Regions from separate parts of the Pseudomonas sp. LBUM1669 genome, predicted to be linked through region 1. Evidence: predicted binding sites of a transcription regulator. Region 1 holds the regulator's gene; each other region holds the start of a gene.

Region 1 (5,170 bases):
CTCGAAAGCCTGGCCGGACGTGGCATCAAGTCAAAAAATTATTTGGTTTTGGCAACCACCAGCCAGAAACAGGTTCTAACGGCCGCTTATCACAGTTACAAGCGCTGCGGGCTCGCTGGCTGCATCCTGACTAAACTGGATGAAACGGCAAGTCTGGGCGAGGTGTTGAGCCTGGCGATCAGTCATGAATTGCCGGTGGCTTACCTGACCGATGGCCCGCGTATTCCGGATGATTTGCATCTGCCGCGTCGTCATCAGTTGGTCAGTCGCGCCGTAAGCGTGCAAATGCAAGAAGAACCCAGCGAAGAAGCCATGGCTGACATGTTCGCTGATATTTACCACAGCCCGACCAAGCAGGTTGGCTGAGGTACTAATGAACAGTTTTTGTACCTACATCGATGGTCTGCCATGCATTGTTCATTTTATGAGCGCGCAGCCAGTAATGTGGCCTCCGTCTATGCAAGACAAGGTAAAGAAATAACATGGGCAGCATGCATCCCGTACAGGTGATCGCGGTGACCGGCGGCAAAGGTGGCGTCGGGAAGACTAACGTGTCAGTGAACTTGTCCCTGGCTCTAGCTGAACTCGGCCGGCGCGTCATGCTGCTGGACGCCGATCTGGGGCTGGCGAACGTCGACGTCCTGTTGGGGCTGACACCCAAACGTACCCTGGCCGACGTGATCGAAGGCCGCTGTGAGCTGCGCGACGTTCTGTTGCAGGGCCCTGGCGGTATTCGCATCGTTCCGGCCGCGTCCGGCACGCAGAGCATGGTTCATCTGAGCCCGGCCCAGCACGCCGGCCTGATCCAGGCCTTCAGCGATATCGGCGACAACCTCGACGTATTGGTGATCGACACCGCTGCGGGTATTGGTGACTCGGTAGTCAGTTTCGTTCGCGCAGCACAAGAAGTCTTGCTGGTGGTGTGCGACGAGCCGACCTCGATCACCGATGCCTACGCGCTGATCAAACTGCTGAACCGCGATTACGGCATGAACCGCTTCCGCGTCCTGGCCAACATGGCTCAGAGCCCGCAGGAAGGTCGCAACCTGTTCGCCAAGTTGACCAAGGTCACAGATCGCTTCCTCGACGTCGCCCTACAATACGTCGGCGCAGTGCCATACGACGAAAGCGTGCGCAAGGCCGTGCAGAAGCAGCGCGCCGTCTACGAAGCCTTCCCTCGTTCCAAGTGCGCCCTGGCGTTCAAGGCGATCGCGCAGAAGGTCGACACCTGGCCGCTGCCTGCCAACCCGCGTGGGCACCTGGAGTTTTTCGTCGAGCGCCTCGTGCAACAGACCGCAGGACCCGTCCTATGACAGCCAGTGGCTACAACCTCTACAAGAAGTCGGCACGTGACGCGCAGTACGAGCTGATCGAGCGTTACGCGCCACTGGTCAAACGCATTGCTTACCACTTGCTGGCCCGTCTGCCGGCCAGTGTTCAGGTTGAAGACCTGATCCAGGCCGGGATGATCGGCCTGCTTGAAGTGTCGACCAAATATGACGCCAGCAAAGGCGCGAGTTTCGAGACCTACGCGGGCATTCGAATCCGCGGCGCGATGCTCGATGAAGTGCGTAAGGGGGACTGGGCGCCACGTTCGGTTCACCGCAATACCCGCATGGTCAGCGACGCAATTCGCTCGATTGAAGCTAAAACCGGTCGTGACGCTAAAGATCATGAGGTTGCGGCCGAACTCCAATTGAGTCTCGACGATTATTACGGGATTTTGAACGACACCCTGGGCAGCCGGTTATTCAGTTTCGACGATCTGTTGCAGGACGGCGAACACGAAGGGCTGCACGAGGATGGCGCGAGTGCACATCTTGAGCCGTCACGCGATCTGGAAGATGAACGCTTCCAGGCCGCGCTGGCGGACGCGATTGCCAATTTGCCGGAGCGTGAGCGACTGGTGTTGGCGCTGTACTACGACGAAGAGCTGAACCTCAAGGAAATCGGTGAGGTCCTGGGGGTCAGCGAATCGCGGGTCAGCCAGTTACATAGCCAGTGCGCGGCCCGTTTGCGGGGGCGTTTGGGGGAGTGGCGAGCGCGCTGAAGGCAGTGTGGGGACACTGCGAACGAGGCCGGTGGAGTGTTGAACTGCACCGGTCGCGATCTGTTGTGCTCCAGACAGTCATCGAGTGGATTGCCGGATTGATTGAAATGGCGCGTCCAGGTGCTGGGCGCGTTTAAGACTGCTTGGAGGTCGAATTGGACAAGAACATGAAAATCCTCATCGTTGATGACTTCTCAACGATGCGGCGGATCATAAAAAACCTGTTGCGTGACCTTGGGTTCACCAACACGGTCGAGGCCGACGATGGCACTACCGCCATTCCGGTTCTCAACAGCGGGAGCATCGACTTTCTGGTAACGGACTGGAACATGCCTGGCATGACCGGTATCGATCTGCTGCGTCACGTGCGCGCCGATGAAAAGCTCAAGCACCTGCCGGTGCTGATGGTGACTGCCGAAGCCAAGCGCGAGCAGATTATCGAAGCGGCACAGGCCGGTGTTAACGGCTATGTGGTCAAACCCTTCACGGCCCAGGCGTTGAAAGAAAAAATCGAGAAGATTTTCGAACGCATCGGTTGATCCACTGCGCCACGGGGGAGCTATGGAGCATAAAGAATCTTCACTGGGCGATTTTGAATCGACCCTGAAAAAACACGCGGTCGAACTGGTCGAAAGCCTTGAAAAAGGCAGGTTCGGCGACGCTGTGCAACTTATCCATGAGCTCAATCAGACCCGTGACCGCGGCCTGTATCAGGAAGTGGGCAAGCTCACTCGCGAGCTGCATAGCGCGATCGTCAATTTCCAGATTGACCCAAACATGCCGCAAGCCGAGGAAGTGTCGCAGATCACGGACGCCACCGAGCGTCTGGGTTATGTGGTCAAGCTGACCGAGGCCGCCGCCAACCGCACAATGGACCTGGTGGAAAACGCCACGCCGCTGGTCAACCGCCTGAGCGAAGAAGCCCAGGCGTTGAGCACGGATTGGGGGCGGTTCATGCGTCGCGAAGTCGGGGCTGAAGAGTTCCGCGAACTGGCCCGGCGCGTCGACGGTTTCCTGACGCGCAGCAGCGATGACAATCGCACGGTGTCGAGCAACCTCAACGACATTCTGTTGGCCCAGGATTACCAGGACCTCACCGGTCAGGTGATCAAGCGCGTGACCCAATTGGTCACCGAAGTTGAAAGCAACCTGCTCAAGCTCGTGCTCATGGCCAGTCAGGTAGACCGCTTTGCGGGTATCGAACATGACCGTGATGCGATGCTTGCTGAAAAAGATCCGCAAAAACATCTCTCTCAGGGTGAAGGTCCGCAGATTCATGCCGATAAAAGAGAAGACGTTGTGTCCGGTCAGGACGATGTGGACGATTTGTTATCCAGCCTAGGATTTTAGAGTTTTAGCATTTTAGGTTTTTTAGGTTTTTAGACCTGTAGGAGCACCCCCTTAATGAGCTTCGGCGCCGATGAAGAGATCCTTCAGGATTTCCTGGTTGAGGCCGGCGAGATTCTAGAGCAACTGTCCGAACAGCTGGTCGAGCTTGAAAGCCGACCGGATGATGCGGATTTGCTCAATGCAATTTTTCGCGGTTTTCACACTGTAAAAGGGGGCGCCGGCTTCCTCCAGCTCAACGAGCTGGTGGAGTGCTGTCACATCGCCGAGAACGTGTTCGACATCCTGCGCAAGGGTGAACGTCGCGTCGACTCGGAACTGATGGACGTGGTTCTCGAAGCGCTGGACGCAGTGAACAGCATGTTCACCGAAGTTCGCGAACGCAGCCCGATTACGGCTGCCACGCCTGAATTGCTCGCGGCACTGGCCCGTCTGGCCGAGCCGCAAACAGCTGATGAATCTGCACCGGTGGCTGAAGTGGTCGAAGCACCTGCCGCTGAAGAATCGGGCGACATCACTGATAACGAATTTGAACAACTGCTGGACTCGCTGAACGCCGTCAAGGCTCAAGCCGAAGCGCCGGCGGTTGCTCCAGTGGCGGCTGCCGAGTCCGCGGCCAGCGACGAAATTACCGATGCCGAGTTCGAGTCGTTGCTCGATCAACTGCACGGCAAAGGCCAGTTCGCGGTTGATGCGGTGGCAGCGCCCGCTGCACCGGCGGCACCGAAAGCGGCCGGCGACAGCTCTGATATTACCGACGACGAATTCGAAGCACTGCTCGACCAGTTGCACGGCAAGGGCAACTTTGCGGTGGATGCGCTGGAATCGGCCATTGCCGCCGTACCTGCCTCGGCTGCGCCAACCGCTAAAGCGGCCGGCGGTGATCTGATCTCCGATCACGAGTTCGAATCGCTGCTCGACGAATTGCATGGCAAAGGCAAGTTCACCGAAGTCGGCACAGGTGCTGCGGTGGCTGCTCCAGTCGCCAAGGCTGCTGCGCCCAAACCGGTTGCCAAGGCACCCGAGCCGAAAGCCGAAGCGCCGAAACCGGCGGCTGCCGCTGCACCGGCTCCAGCCCGCGCACCGTCCGCGCCGCCACCGGAAAAACCGGCCAGCGAAGCCGAGACCACCGTGCGGGTTGATACCGCGCGTCTCGACGAAATCATGAACATGGTCGGCGAACTGGTATTGGTGCGTAACCGCTTGGTCCGTCTGGGCCTCAACAGCGGCGACGAAGCCATGTCCAAGGCCGTGTCGAACCTCGACGTGGTCACGGCCGACCTGCAAACCGCGGTCATGAAGACCCGGATGCAACCGATCAAGAAAGTCTTCGGGCGCTTCCCGCGTCTGGTTCGCGACCTGGCTCGCCAGCTCAAGAAAGAGATCAACCTGGAGCTGGTCGGCGAAGAAACCGACCTCGACAAGAACCTCGTCGAGGCCCTGGCCGACCCGCTGGTCCACTTGGTGCGCAACTCGGTCGACCACGGCATTGAAGAGCCGGCCGAGCGCGAAGCGATGGGCAAGCCTCGCAGCGGCAAGGTGATCCTGTCCGCTGAACAGGAAGGCGACCACATCCTGCTGTCCATCTCCGATGACGGCAAGGGCATGGACGCTGATGTTCTGCGCGGTATTGCCGTGAAGAAAGGCTTGATGGACAAGGATGCCGCGGATCGCCTCAGCGAGTCCGACTGCTTCAACCTGATCTTCGCGCCGGGTTTCTCGACCAAGACCGAAATTTCCGATGTCTCCGGACGCGGCGTGGGCATGGACGTG
Region 2 (5,170 bases), 1.2 Mb from region 1:
TGTCTTTATAAATGAACAGCCCGACGAAAATCACATCGACGGCGATCCACAACGGCCAGCATTGCACGCGTTTTTGCGCCATCCATAACTGCGCCACAAGGCTGAACCCGGTCAGCGCGGCGTCAAGCCACGGCTGGGCGGCATCTGTCCAGTGCGCCATGGCGGCGCCCAGCAGCAGACTGCCGAGGGCGCCGGCCGCAAGGCCCAATGCTATCGATTTCCCATCGAGCCGGCTGACCTGCCGGCCGGTATTCGCCTCACCCGCGCGGGTCCATTGCCACCAGCCGTAGAGCTGTAGAGCGGCGTAGATCACTTGCAGGAGCATGTCCGAATACAGCTTCACTTCAAAAAAGATCCAGCTATAAAGCAGCACCATGACCAGGCCGATGGGCCAGCACCAAGGGTTCTGTTTGACCGTCAACCAGACGGCAATCACGCCGAGGGTGGCGGCAAACAGTTCAAGCCCGGACATGGAGGTTCCTTGGGGAAAACGAAAGAGGGTGGCGGATTGTACCGGCAGGCGACGCCAAGTAGAACCGGCTCACGCGGTCTGTAGCAGCTGCCGAGCAGCGCGAGGCTGCGTTCGGCAGCTGCTACAAGGGTGTTGTTACACCCGGAACTGTTTGAGCAGGCCGTTCAACTGCTCGCTCAAGTCCTTGAGCCGCACACTGGCCACGCTCGACTGCTCCGCTGCCAGTGCGGTGCTGTGGGATAACCCCGCGGCCTGGGTGACATTCTGATTGATGTCTTCCACCACATGGGCTTGTTGCAGGGTCGCACTGGCGATCGATGCGTTCAGCCCGTTGAGGTTGCGCAGCGCCTGGCCGATTGCATTCAGGCTGGCGCCGGCCAGACCGGCCTGTTCGATGGTCAGTTGCGAGGCTCGGCTGCTGTCGCCGATCACTTTGACCGCCGCTTCGGAGTGCGTTTGCAGGCGTTCGATCATCGACTGGATTTCCGCCGTGGACTTCTGGGTACGCTGGGCCAACAGGCGCACTTCATCGGCCACCACCGCAAAGCCTCGACCTTGCTCACCCGCACGGGCGGCCTCGATGGCGGCGTTGAGGGCCAGCAGGTTGGTTTGCTCGGCGATGGAGCGGATCACCTCCAGGACACTGCCAATCTGGGTGCTTTCAGCCGCCAGGGTGCGAATCACTTCCACGGCTTGATCGATGGTGCCGGACAGTTTGTCGATCTGCTGCAAGCTGCCATCAATGTTGATCTGCCCCTGCTGCGCCTGGGATTCGGCATCGCGCATTTCGCTGGCCGCATGCTCGGCATTCTTGGCCACGTCCTGCACGCCATAAGTCACTTCGTTGATCGCGGTCGCCACCAGCTCCATTTGCTGGGACTGTTGCTGACTGCGTTGCTGGGCCTGGGTGGCGTCGTTGCCCAGTTCTCTGGACGACTGTCCCAGGGCACTGGCGGACACTTGCAACTCACTGATGACCAGGCGCAGTTTGGCGGTGAAGGCATTGAAATGCCGGGCCAACTGAGTGACTTCATCCTGGCCATGGGTGTCGAGGTTGCGGGTCAGGTCGCTTTCACCGCTGGCGATATTGGCCATGGCGTTCACCGTGGCCTGCAGCGGACGCACGATGCTGCGAGCGATCATGATCACCAGCAACGCCATGATCAGCGCAATCACCAGGCCGACAAAAGACGCTTTCCAGACCTGGCCATAGAACTCGGCCTGCATGTCATCGATGTACACGCCGGAGCCGATCACCCAGCCCCAAGGTTCGAACAATTTGACGTAGGAGGTTTTTCCGACCGGGTCGCTGGCGCCCGGCTTAGGCCAGCGGTAGTTGACCGTGCCAGCGCCTTTCGCCTTGGCGACGGCCACCATTTCGTTGAACAGTGCAAAACCGTCCGGGTCGCGTATTGCCGAGAGGTTCTGCCCATCGAGTTTTGGGTTGGCGGGGTGCATCACCATCACTGGCGTCAGATCGTTGATCCAGAAATAGTCGTTCTGGTCATAACGCAGCCCGCGCACGGTGGTCAGCGCCTGCTTCTGAGCGGCATCGCGGGTGAGCGTGCCGGCGGTTTCCAGGCCGTGGTAGTAAGTCAGAATGCCGCTGGCGGTCTGCACCACGTGCTGGGTTTTCTGGGCTTTTGCTTGGTAAAGGTCGCTATGGATCTGCTTGAGCATCAACACGCCCAAAGTCAGTAACATCACCACCGACACGACCAAGATGAGCCACAAGCGTCGGCTGATCGACACACTGCGCAAGGTGTTCATAACGCTGTCACTCCGATTTCTTTTTCTTGTAATAAACGATTGCCAGCATCCAACCATGCTTTGCCGGTCGGGCATATGCGACCCAAGTCTCATTACGCGGCAGCGTTATCCGGGCTTGTCTGATAGGATTTCGGCCCCGCGCGGAAAAACCTGAATCCAAGTTGATTTTTCACGGAATTTTTACCGCTCCGTCTGGATCCTTTGCGCGCGGGACTTCAGCTACGCTTGGCGCGATGAACGCTTAAAAAAAACTAATGGGGCATGCCTTGGCGCATCGCCTTTGGGGGATTGATGGAACTTTGGACCGCCTTGCAGGCATTGATTCTAGGCGTTGTAGAAGGGCTGACGGAGTTTTTGCCCATTTCCAGTACCGGCCACCAAATCATTGTGGCGGACTTGCTCAACTTTGGTGGCGAGCGCGCCATGGCCTTCAATATCATTATCCAGCTCGGGGCGATCCTTGCGGTGGTGTGGGAGTTTCGCCGCAAGATCTTCGACGTGGTCGTCGGCTTGCCGACACAACCAAACGCCCGGCGTTTTACCGCAAACCTGTTGATCGCTTTCCTGCCCGCAGTGGTGTTGGGGGTGATTTTTGCCGATCTGATCCACGAATACCTGTTCAACCCGATCACCGTAGCCACGGCCTTGGTCGTGGGTGGGGTCGTGATGTTGTGGGCGGAGCAGCGTCAGCACGAAGTGCATGCCCACACGGTCGACGAAATCACCTGGAAAGACGCCTTGAAAGTCGGTTTCGCCCAGTGCCTGGCCATGATTCCCGGGACCTCGCGTTCTGGCTCGACCATCATTGGCGGCTTGTTGTTCGGGCTGTCGCGCAAGACGGCCACCGAGTTCTCGTTCTTCCTGGCGATGCCGACCATGGTCGGTGCGGCGGTGTATTCAGGCTACAAATACCGCGACCTGTTCGTGCCGGCTGATCTTCCGGTGTTCGCGATCGGGTTCGTCACCGCGTTCATCTTCGCGATGATTGCCGTCAGAGGCTTGCTGGTGTTCATCGGCACTCACAGCTACGCGGCGTTCGCCTGGTATCGCATCGCGTTCGGCCTGTTCATCCTGGCCACCTGGCAGTTCGGTTGGGTCGATTGGGCCGCCGCACGCCCATGAATGACTGCAGCGCGCGCAACAACCCCGGACGCAGGTCCGGGGGCGAGCGGGTCCAGCATCCTCGGCTGAAACTGCTGGTGTTGGCGATCCTGTGCGCGCTGCCGCTGACGGGCTCGATGTCGTTGTGGCTGCAGGGGGTATCGCTGATTCCGCTGGCGGCCTACGGTATCGTCAGCGTGCTGGCGTTCTTTCTGTACTGGAGCGACAAGCGCAAGGCTCGCGCCGACAGCTGGCGGACACCGGAGAACGTGTTGCACGCGGTGGAGCTGGCGGGCGGTTGGCCGGGTGCCTTGCTGGCCCAGCAAGTGTTTCGGCACAAGACCCGCAAGGTCTCGTTTCAGCTGGTGTTCTGGCTCATTGTGCTGATGCACCAGGTGTTCTGGATCGACCAGCTGTTCCTCGGCGCCCATCTGTTTGCATTGTTCTAAAAGAAAGGATTTTAAAGCAGCAAGCTGACCTGGGTGCGCTTGGGTAGCTTGCTCACCACCAATTGGTGGGAACGTTTCAGCAACGCCTGCAGTTCCTCGGGGCCCAGCGGGTAGGGCGTTTGCATGATGATCCACTGAGCCCGCGCCAGGTACGGCGCCGGGTGAATGCCCGGGCGGTCGCAATGCCCGAGAAACAGATCCTTGTCGACCTTGAACGCCAAGGAGTCGCCGCGCAGGTTCTGCAAGGCGAACATCTTGTTCCCGGCAATCGAAAACACTCGAACGCCTCCCCATTTGTAGTCTTCCCGCGCGCCGGGCAGCGCGAGACAGAATTGCGCGACGTCCTCTTCGCTCATGCGTCCAGCCTTCATATCAATCGGTCCCCACAGGCATTGAATGATTCGATCAGATGGTCGATCCAGGCCCGCACGGCCGGCATCACCCCGCGCCGATGAGGGTAGACCGCTTGCAGCCAGCCGCCAGGCAACGACCAGTCGGGCAGTAGCTGCACCAGCGAACCATTTTCCAGTTCCTGTTCGCAGTACATCATCGGCAGCATGGTGAACCCCTGGCCGGCGAGCGTGCAGGCCTTGCGCACGATGAAATCGTCGATGCCCAATCGAGCTTCCAGGCTCAAGTCGTAGCTTTTGCCCTGCTGATCGAGCATGCGAATGTGCACCATGCGGTCGGCTTCCAGCGCGCCGAGCACCGGCAAGGTTTTCAGGTCTTCGGGATGGTTGATCTCACGGCCGTGCAGGAAGGCCGGGCTGGCGACCATCGCCATCTGCGCCTGGCGCAAGCGACGGGTCACCAGCAGCGGATCTTCATCGCCCAACTCACGGACACGCAGGGCGACATCGACGCCTTCGGTCACCAGGTCGACCCGGCGATTGAGCAGCATGACTTCCAGTTGTACCTGGGGGTGTTTTTCGAGGAATCGACTGATCACCGTCGGCAGCATTTCGTGGGCCAGCCCGACGGGGCAGGACACCCGCAAGCGTCCTCGGGGTTCGCTGGACATACTGGCCACGGCTTCATCGGCCATCTCGGCTTCCAGCAGCATCGCCTGACAGTGCCGCAGGTAACGTTCACCCACCGCCGTCAACTTGAGCTGCCGGGTGGTACGTTGCAGCAGGCGTGCGCCGAGGCGTTCTTCCAGCTCGGCAATGCGTCGCGACAACCGGGACTTGGGAATTCCCAGCAAACGCCCGGCTGCGGCGAAGCCGCCGGCTTCGACCACCTTGGCGAAATAGTAGAGGTCGTTGAGGTCTTGCATGATTGGAAATCCGATTGTTCTATCAGTGGGACGAACTATCGCATTGTTGCGGGCTAATCAGCTATTGGTTTCATCTGTAGGATCCTCCCCATCAGATCGCCC
Region 3 (5,170 bases), 2.8 Mb from region 1:
TCGCCATTGCCCAGGCCTTCGGCCTCGATATGACGGTTATTGGTCATGTTCAACGCAAACGTGCCACCCTTGGTTTTCTCGTTCTGTGCGGCGAGCACTTTGGAGAACTCCAGGTCCCGAGCCTTGTAGTTCGGGGTGTCGGCGTTGGCGATGTTGTTGGCCAGGACTTCGGCACGCTGTGCGCGGAAGCCAAGGGCTTGTTCGTGGATACCGAGCGCTTTATCGAAGCTGATGCTCATGTCGGGAAACCTTCGGGTGACCTGATTTTTCGTAACAGAGACATAGCAAGCGGCGTGCCAATTCAAAAAAGCCCGGAAACCGGGGCTTTGCGGGCAGTGGCAAGGCGGCAATGCCAGAAAAGCGGCAACCGATGTCCGCCGCCTGCCGCTTTTCTGCCGCTTATCTCTGGCAACACCGACAACTGTAGGAGCGAGGCTTGCCCGCGAAGGCGGTGTGTCAGACAGCATCATCATTGACTGACCCACCGCCTTCGCGGGCAAGCTTCGCTCCTACAGGGGGTGCGGCGCTCGTGGGAAATCATCGGGCAAAAAAAACGGGAGCCCCTGAGGACTCCCGTTTTTTGATGCTGCCAACCCATCACTTCGCCTGGTAAATGATCCCCGGGCTGCACTGGACCATCTGGTAATGATCCGGCAAACCGTTCAGCGCTTCGGAGGCGCCCAGGAACAGATAACCGCCCGGCTTGAGCGTGCTGTGAATGCGCAACAGGATGTCTTTCTTCACCTCGGCGGAAAAGTAGATCAGCACGTTGCGGCAGAACACGATGTCGAACTTGCCCAGGGCTGCGTAGCTGTCCAGCAGGTTGAACGAGCGAAACTCCACGCGGCTTTTGATCGGCGCTTTGATGGCCCAGCGTCCCGGCCCTTTGGGGTCGAAGTAACGCTGAAGGCGCTCGGGCGACAGACCACGGCCGATGGCAAGGCTGTCGTACTCGCCGGTCTTGCAGTTGGTCAGCATGGTGCCGGACAGATCAGTCGCGACAATCTGCGCACCCATCTTCAACTGCCCCATGTTGACCCGCTCGAACTCATCGATGGACATCGACAGCGAATACGGTTCCTGACCCGACGAGCACGCCGCCGACCAGATCCGCAGACGCTGGCCGGGGGCCGCCTTGATCGCTTCGGGCAACACCTTGTTCTTCAAGACTTCAAACGGATAGGTGTCACGAAACCACAGGGTTTCGTTGGTGGTCATCGCATCCACCACCATCTCGCGCAAACCGCTGCGCGGCTGGGTCTGGATGCGCTGAACCAGCTCACCCAAGGACTTGATGCCCTGCTGCTCCATCAGTTTGTTGAGACGGCTCGAGACCAGGTACTGCTTGTTTTCACCGAGCAAAATGCCACAGGCTTTTTCCAGGAATACCCGGAACTGTTCGAAATCCAAATTACCCGTAGACAAAGATGCCGCCTCTTAAATCGTGTTAACCACCAGGGGCAGAAGGCCCCTAGCTGATATCTGCTGCTTTGATCCGGTCAACTACCCGGGATGCCAGGTCATCAGGACGGAATTTGGCAAGGAAGTCATCCGCGCCGACCTTCTTGACCATTGCCTGATTGAATACACCCGACAACGAAGTATGCAGGATGATATGAAGCTTTTGCATGCGCGGGTCGTTGCGGATCTCGGCCGTCAGGGTGTACCCGTCCATCTCCGGCATCTCGATGTCGGAAATCATCATCAGGAACTCTTCTTCCGGCTTCTTGCCCTCATCGACCAGCTTGCGCAAGTAATCCAGCGCTTGCCTGCCGTCGTTCAATGCCACCACTTCGACGCCGACCGTTTGCAGGCAACGAGTCACCTGCTTGCGCGCCACCGACGAGTCATCGACCGTCAATACCCGCAAGGACAGCGCCTTGTGCTGGGTTTCGACATCCACCACGCCGACCGAAATCGCTTCCGGTGTCGGCGCCACTTCCGCCAGCACTTTCTCGACGTCGATGATTTCGACTAACTGATTGTCGACCCGAGTCACAGCCGTCAGGTAATGATCGCGTCCCGTGCCCTTGGGTGGCGGATGAATCTCCTCCCAGTTCATGTTGACGATGCGCTCCACCGATCGCACCAGGAAACCCTGGGTCTTGGTGTTGTACTCCGTGATGATCACGAACGGTTTGCTTTGATCTTTAAGTGCCCCGGAGCCGGTCGCCATTGCCAGATCAAGAATCGGAATGGTCGCCCCCCGGATATTTGCCACACCGCACACGACAGGACTGGACTTGGGCATCAGGGTCAGTTTGGGGCATTGCAGCACTTCCCGAACCTTGAACACGTTGATCCCATACAGCTGCTGACCGTCGAGACGGAACAACAACAGCTCAAGGCGATTCTGCCCAACCAGTTGCGTGCGCTGGTTTACTGCATCCATTACACCAGCCATGCACAGACTCCTACACCAACGCTTAAGTGTGTTGCGACGCACGTTCATTGCTAAACGGCACGGCGCTTGCTTTTTAACTCTTATGAACACAGAACCGACATTTTTCCGACGCCTGACATCAATGACCCGCAAATTGCTTTGCGCGATGTCGGCCGTCTGCCTGTTCAACGCTGGCAGCCCTGCCCTTGCTGACGCGGTTACCTTGCCTGACATGCTTATCGGCGTCACTCAGGGCTTTCTTGAGTTCACCGTAGAAGACTATTTGGCCACCAGTCAAACGGAAGGACGCTACGAAATCGAGGTCAACCAGCTCGATCCGCGACTGCGCATGCCCATGTGCGACAAGGAATTGACAGCCACCCTGGAGAGCCCGGCGACCCCGATCGGGCGGGTCACAGTCAAGGTCCGCTGCGACAGCACATCACCCTGGACAGTCTTCGTACCCGCTCAAGTCCGCCTGTTTCGGGACGTTGTCACCACCACTCGGCCGCTCAAACGCGCCGGGGTCATCGAGCCCGGCGATGTCATGTTGCGCGAGCGGGATATCAGCTTGATCAACCAGGGTTATTTCACCTCCCTGGAACAGGCTGTCGGGCAGAAACTTACCCGACCAACGGTCGCTAATCAGGTCCTGACGCTGGTCCATCTCGAACAGGCGGAAGTCATCAGCAAGGGCGATCAAGTGGTGATTACCGCCCACAGTGGTACGCTCAGCGTGCGTATGCCAGGCGAGGCGCTGTCCAATGGCGGCCTGCGTGAACAGATTCGTGTGAAAAACCTCAACTCCCAACGGGTCATCAAGGCGCAAGTCACCGCGCCGGGCCAGGTGGAAGTGGCCATGTAGTACGATCTGCTGGTGAAAGATGGCGCGCCGCCCGGCTGTTCCCTAAACTGTGCCGCAGGCAGGACAAGCGCTGGCGCATGCAAGCTCATTGATAAATGGGCCTAAAGTTTTCGCAGGGAGAGCCGAAAACATGGCAAGCGTCCAAATACCCAGAGGTTTTTTATCATGGTCATCGATTTCAGCCGTTTGAACAGCTCCTCGTCACTTACCGGTAGTACGCGTACCAGCACCGCGAAGGAAACCGCCGAAACCGGCAAATCCGCGCCGCTGAATACCCCGGCCGAACAGGCCAGTACAGCCAAAAGCGGGGAATCGGTACACCTCAGCAATGAGGCTCAACAGTTGCAGAAGGTCACTGACAAGCTGCGCGATCAGCCTGCCGTCGACAACGCCCGCGTGGCCGAGTTGAAAGCAGCGATTGCCGATGGCAGCTATAAAGTCGACAGCAACCGTGTAGCCAGCAAACTGCTCAACTTCGAAGCCCAGCGCTAGGCCACGGCCTGCGCCAGGCTTTTGGACGCTTAAACCCCAAGGCCAGCCATGCACGACACTAATTTACTGCAACTGATCACCGACGACTTTGCTCCAGCGCAATACTTGCTGGAGTTACTGCAAACCGAGTCCCTCGCCTTGCACGGTCGCGACATGCCGCTGCTCGAAGATATTCTGGCGCAGAAACAGGCAATGATCATTCTGCTTGAACAGCATGGCCGCAAGCGCAGTGAAATCCTCGCCAGCCTGAATCTGCCGACCGATCGTAGTGGCCTGGAGCAACTTGCCAGCCAGTCGAGCATCGGCGATCAATTGCTGGAACAGAGCGAGAAACTGACCGATCTGCTGGCTCAATGCCAAGCGGCCAACGTCAATAATGGCCAGTCGATCCTGGTCCAGCAGGCCGCCACGGCCAATCAGCTGAAAATCCTCACCGGCGGCGAACCGCCAGCGCTTTACGATGCCCGCGGATCAACCTCCAAGCTAGCGAAGCCGCGCCCGCTTAGTCAGGCTTGAGCCTGTTAATGAGCACGCTCTATCAAGACGCCTCACATGCTGGCAGTATGCTGGCAAGTCGCAGTCATATTTTGTCTGGAGAATGATGAACCGTGTTCAATGCCTTAAACGCGGAAGATTCTCCGCAGCCACCCAAGGTGCTATCCACGCCGATGGAGATCGCCGGTAACCTGCGGCAGCTGCAAGAGAGCCATGACCCGCTGATCATCACGTTCCACGAACGTAACCAGCGCTTCCAGAGCTATCTGGTAGACGTCGACCGTGACGGCAACATGATTGCCCTGGATGAGATGGTCCCTCGCGATGGCGAACGCTATCTGCTGGCCGGCGAATCATTTCGGGTTGAAGGATTCCACGAGGGCGTGCGCATTGCGTGGGAAAGCAATGGCACGCTGACCATCGATGAGTCCGGTGGCGGTCGCTGCTACCGTGGCACTCTCCCCGATGAAGTGGTCTACCACCAGCGCCGCAATGCCTTCCGGGCTGCGTTGAAGCTGGCGCAACTGGTGGATGTCGAACTGGGCGGTGAAAAGCTCAAGTTCCCGATCAGAGGCAAGCTGCTCGACATTTCCGCCACTGGCTGCAAGCTGCGCTTTGAAGGTGACATCACCGCCAGGCTGCAATTGGGTCAGGTCTACGACCGCTTTATTGCCGACCTGCCCTTTGGCAGCATGACCGCGCCAGTGGAACTGCGTTATCTGCACTTCGAAGAAAGGATCTCCACCACCTTCGCCGGCATCCGCTTTCACAACATGAGCGGACTGGTGCAGCGCCAGGTCGAACGATTCGTCTATCAGCTTCAGCGTGAAGCGCGCCGCTTCGACAAAGACGACATGTAATACGGCACTTTCAACAAAAAACGGGCAGTCCCTCGCGGTGACTGCCCGTTTTTTTATGCGCAGGCTTAAGGCCTG

What was found. The regulator FliA, encoded in region 1, starts transcription of late flagellar genes. The targets are predictions, from matches to a motif close to CTAAAGTTTNNNNNNNNNNNGCCGNTAA.
Region 2: a site for FliA is predicted at 2,370-2,397, ahead of ACA051_RS14795 (methyl-accepting chemotaxis protein). Genes of this name have one in related genera too.
Region 3: a site for FliA is predicted at 3,350-3,377, ahead of flgM (flagellar biosynthesis anti-sigma factor FlgM). Genes of this name have one in related genera too.

Annotation. Positions count from the first base shown of each region.
Region 1 is NZ_CP166784.1:1,926,982-1,932,151, forward strand. It holds gene flhF (flagellar biosynthesis GTPase FlhF) at 1-366, shown strand, start outside; gene fleN (flagellar synthesis regulator FleN) at 483-1,313, shown strand; gene fliA (RNA polymerase sigma factor FliA) at 1,310-2,050, shown strand; gene ACA051_RS08925 (chemotaxis response regulator CheY) at 2,218-2,589, shown strand; gene ACA051_RS08930 (protein phosphatase CheZ) at 2,612-3,400, shown strand; gene ACA051_RS08935 (chemotaxis protein CheA) at 3,455-5,170, shown strand, end outside.
Region 2 is NZ_CP166784.1:3,155,438-3,160,607, forward strand. It holds gene pnuC (nicotinamide riboside transporter PnuC) at 1-472, opposite strand, end outside; gene ACA051_RS14795 (methyl-accepting chemotaxis protein) at 608-2,242, opposite strand; gene ACA051_RS14800 (undecaprenyl-diphosphate phosphatase) at 2,534-3,364, shown strand; gene ACA051_RS14805 (DUF1294 domain-containing protein) at 3,361-3,792, shown strand; gene ACA051_RS14810 (MmcQ/YjbR family DNA-binding protein) at 3,804-4,163, opposite strand; gene ACA051_RS14815 (LysR substrate-binding domain-containing protein) at 4,160-5,068, opposite strand.
Region 3 is NZ_CP166784.1:4,727,253-4,732,422, forward strand. It holds gene flgB (flagellar basal body rod protein FlgB) at 1-239, opposite strand, end outside; gene cheR (protein-glutamate O-methyltransferase CheR) at 598-1,425, opposite strand; gene ACA051_RS21920 (chemotaxis protein CheV) at 1,472-2,404, opposite strand; gene flgA (flagellar basal body P-ring formation chaperone FlgA) at 2,487-3,248, shown strand; gene flgM (flagellar biosynthesis anti-sigma factor FlgM) at 3,414-3,740, shown strand; gene ACA051_RS21935 (flagella synthesis protein FlgN) at 3,789-4,256, shown strand; gene ACA051_RS21940 (flagellar brake protein) at 4,349-5,095, shown strand; gene ACA051_RS21945 (MFS transporter) at 5,161-5,170, opposite strand, start outside.